2 regions of the Vibrio sp. A37 genome follow, and region 1 is predicted to be linked to the other one. Evidence: predicted binding sites of a transcription regulator. Region 1 holds the regulator's gene; the other holds the start of a gene.
What was found. Region 1 encodes MetJ, which represses methionine synthesis genes. Its sites were predicted from a motif close to TTAGACNTNTANANGTCTAA; they were not measured.
Positions count from the first base shown of each region.

Region 2: a site for MetJ is predicted at 1,619-1,638, ahead of metN (methionine ABC transporter ATP-binding protein MetN). Genes of this name have one in related genera too.

Region 1 covers NZ_JBLNLI010000005.1:234,105-238,312, reverse strand. The annotation lists gene ACM2FC_RS11205 (bifunctional aspartate kinase/homoserine dehydrogenase II) at 1-1,128, opposite strand, end outside; gene ACM2FC_RS11200 (O-succinylhomoserine (thiol)-lyase) at 1,144-2,328, opposite strand; gene metJ (met regulon transcriptional regulator MetJ) at 2,507-2,827, shown strand; gene ACM2FC_RS11190 (malic enzyme-like NAD(P)-binding protein) at 2,899-4,188, opposite strand.
Region 2 covers NZ_JBLNLI010000006.1:29,078-33,285, forward strand. The annotation lists gene treR (trehalose operon repressor TreR) at 1-594, opposite strand, end outside; gene gmhB (D-glycero-beta-D-manno-heptose 1,7-bisphosphate 7-phosphatase) at 940-1,494, opposite strand; gene metN (methionine ABC transporter ATP-binding protein MetN) at 1,730-2,764, shown strand; gene ACM2FC_RS11995 (methionine ABC transporter permease) at 2,754-3,431, shown strand; gene metQ (methionine ABC transporter substrate-binding lipoprotein MetQ) at 3,485-4,208, shown strand, end outside.

The DNA of each region.
Region 1 (4,208 bases):
TTCTCCCTCAATGGCTGCATCTTGCAGGTAGCGCAACGCTCCATTTGCAATTTCAGCGGTGTAGGCGAGCTTCAAATGATGTTGATCAGGTTGAGATTCAAAAGTTAACGGTTCAAGTTGTGCTTGCTTTAAACCTTCGAGTACTTTTTGCTCCTGACGTTCAAAGTCGTGTCCTGACGAGAAGGTAATATTGATCAGTAACACTTCATCTAGGGATGTAACGATTTTTGCACCGCGTCCAGATGCGAGTACCCGCTCAATATGAGTTGAACCTGACTCTGGTTCGTAGCTGCATCGTAGGTGCAAATCCATACTGCTTTGCGCGACAGGTTGCAAAGTGCGGCTGTGTAAAACAGGTGCGGCTAGTCGAGCTAGTTCGCTTGTTTCATCTAAACGTAGCAGCGGTAGTAGGCAAGTATCGGTGACGATTCTTGGATCCGCGCTGTATACACCTGCGACATCACTCCATATGGTGACTCGGTCTACTTCTGCCAACGCACCAATCACGGTGGCAGAATAATCTGAGCCATTTCGGCCAAGTAAAATGGTGTGCCCAGCATCATCTTGCGCCATAAACCCAGTGATAACGATTCGCTGGGTAGTATTTTGTGCCAGTATTTCTTTCAAAAGCGGGTAGGAGGTACCTCGATTGACTTCAGGCTGAGTGCCTGCCTCTGCACGCAAAAATGCACGCGAGTCTTGTGCCATCGCTTGTAAGTCGTTTTGACATAATAATGTAGCGAGCAGTCGAGAAGACCAGAGTTCACCGTGCCCGAGCACCGCTGCTTTTTTCGCGCCTGATAGGGGAATTTGCAGTTCTCCGAGCGTGCTGAACTCCTCATTTAGTTGAGCAAGTAGTTCTTCCTGAGCTTTGCCCTTAATTAGTTCGCTGACCAGTTGAATTTGGAATTGCTTAATCTCTTGGAGAGTCTCGTGAGCTACACGGCCATCTTTATCCAGAGCGGTCAAAAAGTCGATGAGCTTATTGGTGGTTTTCCCTGCCGCAGAAACAACAACTAAATCGTTGTCACTTGAGTATTGCGTGAGAATTTTAACCACTCGCTGATAGCACTCTGCGTTGGCTAGACTGCTACCACCAAATTTATGCAGTTGACGAGAATGTGTCATTGAAGGCTTCTCCTTTTACTTAGCCTCAGCTTGTTTAGTCAATTCGTTTGCTTTGTCGAATGCTTGATTTAGATCTTCTATCAAGTCTTGTGCATCTTCTAGGCCCACTGAAAGTCGAAGAAGTTGATGAGAAACGCCTGCTTCTTCCAATGCCTCTTCTCCCATTGCCCTATGGGTCATGGAAGCCGGGTGGCAGATCAAGCTTTCTACACCACCAAGAGATTCAGCCAGTGAGAATAATTGCAGTTCACTCACAAAATGTTTTAGCTGTTCATAACTTCCATTGAATTCGAAACTAAGCATAGATCCAAAACCTGACTGCTGCTTCTTGGCGATGTCGTGCCCTGGATGTTCTGGAAGACTAGGGTGATACAGCTTCCCCACTAAAGGTTGGGACTGAAGGTACTGTAAAATACTGTTTGAACTTTCTTCATGGACTCTCATACGAGCTTGAAGAGTACGGATACCACGCAGCGTCATGTAACTATCAAATGGGGTGCCCGTCGCGCCAATACAGTTACCCCACCAAGCTAACTCTTCAGCATGCTGCTCTGATTTGGTAATCACAACTCCACCAATGACGTCAGAGTGGCCATTGATAAACTTGGTTGTTGAGTGGATTACGAAGTCAGCGCCAAGGTCTAAAGGCTTTTGGAATACGGGTGTCAAAAAGGTATTGTCTACGGCGACAAGTGCATCAACTTGTTTTGCTTTTTCACAAAGCTCAGCAATATCAACGACGCGCACTAAGGGGTTAGAAGGTGTTTCAACGAGAATGAGCTTAGGCTTTTGCGCGAGTGCTGCATCCAGTGCTTTTTGATCAGATTGGTCGACAAATAGTACTTTAAAGTCGCCTTTTCGGGCGCGAGTATTAAATAGTCGGTAAGTGCCGCCATAACAGTCATGAGGTGCAACGATGAGATCATCAGGGGAAAGGAATGTCGATACCCATAAATTCAGAGCGGATGTACCGCAATTTGTGACCACAGCACCCTTACCGGACTCTAGCTCATATAGCGCTTTTTCTAGAAGGCCACGGTTGGGGTTGCCCGATCGAGTATAGTCATATTGAGGCACGTCACCGAAAGCGGGAAAACCATAGTTCGTGGAAAGGTAAATCGGTGGAACCACGGCGTGATGCTGCGAATCAGATTCGATACCAGTGCGTACGGCAATAGTGGCTGGCTTGCGGGCGCTCATAATCAGTTTCCTTCCTAAATGATGGTGTTTAGACAGATTTTGATCTGTGTTGCACACTTTACTTGTCAAAATATGAGACGTCAACACTTCTAGACGTCTATATGTCTTTGCTTATAGCCTTAAATGTAGCTAAAATCCACATTAAAAATGACGTTACAACGAACTTTGAAGGTGCGCAATGGCAGATTGGAATGGGGAATATATTAGCCCATACGCTGAACATGGAAAAAAAAGTGAGCAAGTGAAGAAAATAACGGTGTCTATTCCGTTGAAAGTGTTAAAGGTTTTGACTGATGAACGTACAAGACGCCAGATCAATAACCTTCGCCATGCGACTAACAGTGAACTTTTGTGCGAAGCTTTTCTACACGCGTATACTGGCCAGCCGCTGCCAACAGATGAAGATTTACGTAAAGATCGACCAGATGATATTCCTGCAGAAGCGAAAAAGCTGATGACAGAAATGGGCATCGAGTTTGAATCATACGACGAAGAGTAATTGAAACTCGCGCCCTTGAAATAAAGAAGCGCTGAAAAAGTCCAGCGTTTCTTCTGCTCGATTTAATTTCCTCACTGCATGTAGTTTGTTGGCATTTTAATTCTCGCGACGCCAGAGTCAACCGCTGCTTGGGCAACCGCTTTGGCGACTCTTGGCAAAAGTCGGTAGTCCATTGGTTTTGGAATGATGTAATCCTTACCGAATTTAAGTTTCTTCACGCCAGCGGCTTTGAGAATATCTTGTGGCACCTCTTCTTTTGCGAGTTCTCGAATGGCTTCTACTGCCGCCAGTTTCATCTCATCATTAATTTCACTGGCGCGAACATCAAGTGCACCACGGAAAATAAATGGAAAGCACAATACGTTATTGACTTGGTTAGGGTAATCGCTTCGTCCTGTTCCCATAATGAGGTCTTTTCTTACCTTGTGTGCTATTTCTGGTTTTATTTCAGGGTCTGGATTGGAGCAGGCAAATACCACAGGTTTCTTCGCCATGAGCTGAAGCGCTTCAGGAGAAAGTAAATTTGGTCCGGATACACCAAGGAATACATCAGCACCTTCAATGACATCTTCAATCGTGCGTTTATCAGTATTGTTGGCAAATAGTTGTTTGTACTCGTTGAGATTGTCGCGTCTTGTATGAATGACGCCTTTACGATCCAGCATGTATATTTTTTCACGCATTGCGCCGCATTTGATAAGCAGTTCCATACAGGCAATTGCAGCTGCGCCAGCGCCTAAACATACGATGGTGGTTTCTTGTAATTTCTTGCCTTGTAACTCAATGGCATTGAGCATACCCGCCGCAGTAACAATCGCAGTTCCGTGTTGGTCATCATGAAATACAGGGACATCACAACGCTCAATCAGATGTTTTTCTATTTCAAAGCAATCGGGCGCTTTTATGTCTTCAAGGTTGATGCCACCAAAAGTATCCGAGATGTTAGCAACGGTATCGACAAACTCCTCAATTGTTCTGTGTTTGACTTCGATATCAATAGAGTCGATACCTGCGAACCGTTTAAACAGTAAGGATTTTCCTTCCATAACAGGCTTAGAAGCCATTGGCCCTAAATTACCTAACCCCAAAATGGCTGTGCCGTTAGATATCACCGCGACCAAATTACCTTTCGCGGTATATTTATATACGTTGTCCGTGTTTTGCGCGATTTCTCGAACTGGTTCTGCGACACCGGGGCTGTATGCGAGCGATAAGTCTTCTACCGTTTCCGCAGGCTTGGTAAGAGAGACTTCTATTTTGCCGGGCACAGGCTGAGCATGATAGTCGAGGGCTTTCTGACGTTGTTGTTGTTCAGCTGTTGGCTCTTTTTCAGTTGAGTCAGTTTGATTTTCTTCAGGCATATTATTTACTTTTATTCGTC
Region 2 (4,208 bases), on a different contig from region 1:
ATAAGCATTTAAACGCATTTCACCCGTCGTCTTGTCACTAGGGTCAACGCCAACATAAGAGATGTTTTTCAAACCTTGATCAGTTAGGTGCTTGAGAGTACCTAGAATGACGCCTTGATTGTCATAGTTAATGGAAGAGATTAGATCAGTATGCATTGCAATGACTATTGCTCTTTCTTGCCACTGAGCAAGCGACTCAATATCAATATCAGTGAAACCAAACACAATAACGCCGTCAACATTACGCTTTTTAAGTACATCTAAATGCTCATTGGTTTTTGCCGTGTCGAAGCGACTTTCCATAATCACAGCGTCATAACCAAGTGCATACAGCTCGCTTAGTATTCTACTGACGACTTTGTTTTCTGAGGCTGAATCTAACCTTGAAATAATGACGCCAATCACTTTCTGGCTGCCACCCCGCATTGACTGGGCAGATTTAGAAGGCACATAACCATGCTTTGCTATGATTCGCTCTACTCTTGCGCGAGTTTCCACCCTCACTTTAGGATCGTTGGTCAATACTCTAGATACCGTGGATTTACCGACTCCAGAAAGTTTTGCTATATCTACAATGGTGAGTTTTTTATTCATAAATGTATTAAGACTAGATTCAGCAGACTTAGAATTATACCCAAGTGACTTCAAGATGCATTATTCAGAGTGAATTCAGTGTCTTCAATTTGAAGAAAACAGCCGCAGGGATGGTCCCTTTCAAGGAGGCTTGACGTAGAAGTGGAGACACTGAATCACTCCCAAAGGGCGAGCATCTTGAGGTTACTTGGGTATACACCGTTTAACAAGAGTTTAGTGGTGACAAAAATTTATCATAGCGATAATTTGTAATATCTTTATACAATACAATGCTTATGTGGAACATTTATACTAACTTAAGAAGCATAAGCAAATAAAGTACTTATGCTCCAAGGCCAACACACTTTAAGCATTTCGAATATAGTTAGGCACGTCTTTAATGCTATCTAGAACAATGTCCGCTATCGATTGGCCTTTTTCTGTGACAGGCTTGCCAGTACGAACCAAAACTTTTGTACCAACACCAGCAGCTTTAGCGGCCATAAGATCTTCCGCTTTATCGCCAACCATCACCGAATTTTCCATATCGATATCTAAGTAATCTTTTGCTGACAAAAACATTCCGGGTTTTGGCTTCCTGCAATCACATTCCTGCTTATATTTGCCCTGACCATGTTCAGCATGATGTGGGCAATAGTAGAAGCCATCAAACTCCACACCATTGTCAATGAAGTTCCAGTCCATCCATTGGGTAAGAGAAAGAAAACGATCTTCAGTAAAATAGCCTCGTGCAATACCAGCTTGGTTGGTCACTAGCACCAACAAATACCCCATTTCCTGAAACTGCTTCGTCGCTTCAAATACCCCGTCAATGAAGTCAAATTCATGCTCATCATGGACATATCCATGGTCAACATTAATCACACCGTCACGATCTAAAAACACTGCTGGTTTTGGCAAAATTTCGTACTCTTGTTATGGGCTGCTGTTGGCAATGATTATCGCACGCTTTATATCTATGACTCAAACAACCAATCATTCACTACCTATTCACCAAATGACAACTAACTCAACAAAGATAATTTTAGACGTCTAGACGTAAAAATATCTATTGACTTATATCGGTGAAACTCATAGCATCCGTCCCTACTCATAAGAGATAAGTTAAAATCTGGGAAGCTGTACAGGCGACAAGATGATCGAGATAAATCAAGTCAACAAAATCTTCTATCAAGGCAGTAAAGAAATTCCTGCTTTGAAAGACATTAACCTCAACATTGCTCAAGGGACCATCTTCGGTGTTATTGGGTCATCTGGTGCAGGTAAAAGCACATTAATTCGCTGCGTAAACATGCTAGAAGCGCCTACTTCTGGCTCAGTTGTCGTTGATGGCGTCGATCTCACTACATTAAGTCAATCTCAACTTGGCAAAGCTCGTCGTAACATCGGCATGATCTTCCAGCATTTTAACCTATTGTCTTCCAGAACAGTTTTTGGCAACGTTGCACTTCCTCTTGAGCTAGCCAAAATAGACAAAGCTTCTATAGAAAAAAAGGTTGTCGAGCTTCTTGAACTAGTTGGTTTAGCAGACAAAAGAGAAACTTACCCTGCAAATCTGAGTGGTGGTCAAAAGCAGCGTGTTGCGATAGCAAGAGCCTTGGCATCGGATCCAAAAGTTCTGCTATGTGATGAAGCGACCAGTGCTTTGGATCCCGCAACAACTCAATCCATTTTAGAGCTGCTTAAAGAGATAAATCGCAAATTAAACCTGACTGTCTTGCTTATTACTCACGAGATGGATGTAGTAAAAAGTATCTGCCATGAAGTTGCTATTATCGGTGATGGCCGTTTAGTTGAAAAAGGAACCGTCGGTGAGATCTTTGCCCACCCTAAAACTGACCTCGCTCATAAGTTTATTCGCTCGACATTGGACCTGACCATACCTGAAGATTTCGAAAAAAGGCTCAGTGAAACACGTGTAGAAGGTAGCCATCCGTTACTGAGACTAGAGTTCACTGGAGCGACAGTAAAGGCACCACTAATGTCACAGATTTCGCGCAAGTTTAATATTGATATCAGCATCTTAAGCTCAGACATCGACTACGCTGGCGGTGTTAAATTCGGCATGATGTTAGCTGAAATGTTCGGTAGTGAGAAAGATGATAATGCTGCCATCGAGTTTCTTCGCGATCACCATGTAAAAGTAGAGGTACTAGGTTATGTTGTTTGATTCAATGATAGACTGGCTGAACCAAAATGGTGGCCTTATCGGTAACGCCACCCTACAAACCTTATACATGGTGGGTGTTGCTGGCATTGTGGGTTTCATTGTTGGTACTCCTCTTGGTGTGATTTTACATATCACCAAAAAAGGCGGGCTCATCGAAAATACCGCGCTCAATAAAACGCTAGGTGCCATTGTCAACATTGGCCGCTCTGTGCCATTTATTGTGTTGATGGTTGCCATCATCCCAGTCACAAAATTATTAGTCGGAACCTTTATAGGAACCTCTGCTGCCATTGTTCCGCTGACTATTGGTGCTATTCCGTTTATCGCACGATTAATTGAAGGTGCTCTGATTGAAGTGCCAACTGGACTAGTTGAAGCCGCTCAGTCTATGGGGGCTACGCCGATACAAATCATTACTAAAGTACTTCTACCGGAAGCACTACCAACGATAATCAACTCAATCACAATCACACTTGTGACCCTAGTGAGTTACTCTGCTATGGCAGGTACTGTCGGGGGTGGCGGTTTGGGTGATGTTGCGATTCGATACGGTTTCTATCGATATGATATCGCCGTCATGGCCGCTACTATCGTATTGCTCATTGTGATCGTACAAATTGTCCAATCTGTTGGCGACGCTATAGTGCGCCGAGTAGATCATAAATAATTCATGCTATGGGGGCTCCCCCTGAGAGCAAAAGGTTAATCAAGGAGACAGGAATGAAACTTAGCCTTAAACGTTTACTTGCCGTTGCAACGGTAGCCTCAGCACTTATATTGACAGGCTGTGGTGATAAAAAAGACAACAATGAACTAAAAGTTGGTGTGATGGCAGGAGCGGAAGCTCAAGTTGCAGAAGTTGCGGCTAAAGTTGCCAAAGAGAAGTACGGACTGGATGTAAAACTGGTTACCTTTACAGATTATGTCACTCCGAATGCAGCGCTTGCTGATGGCTCAATCGATGCAAATGCTTTCCAGCACAAGCCATATCTGGACCAGCAAATGCAAACTCGCGGCTACAAGTTAGCCGTCGCAGGTAAAACATTCGTTTACCCTATCGCGGGTTACTCGAAGAAAATTAAGTCGCTTGATCAACTGAAAGATGGCGATCAAATTGCAATTCCTAACGACCCAACCAACCTAGGTCGCTCTCTGTTGCTTCTTCAGCAACAAGGCTTAATCAAACTAAGTACTGGTAACGGTCTGAACGCAACAACTCAAGATATCATTAGTAATCCTAAGCACTTAAAAATCATTGAGCTAGATGCTGCCCAGCTTCCAAGAGCTCTTGATGATGTGACGATTGCGGTTATCAACACTACTTTTGCTAGCTCAATCAACTTAACGCCACAAAAAGACGGTATCTTTGTAGAGAACAAAGAGTCTCCTTACGTGAATCTAATTGTGGCTCGTCAGGACAATGTTGACTCGAAGAAAGTGAAAG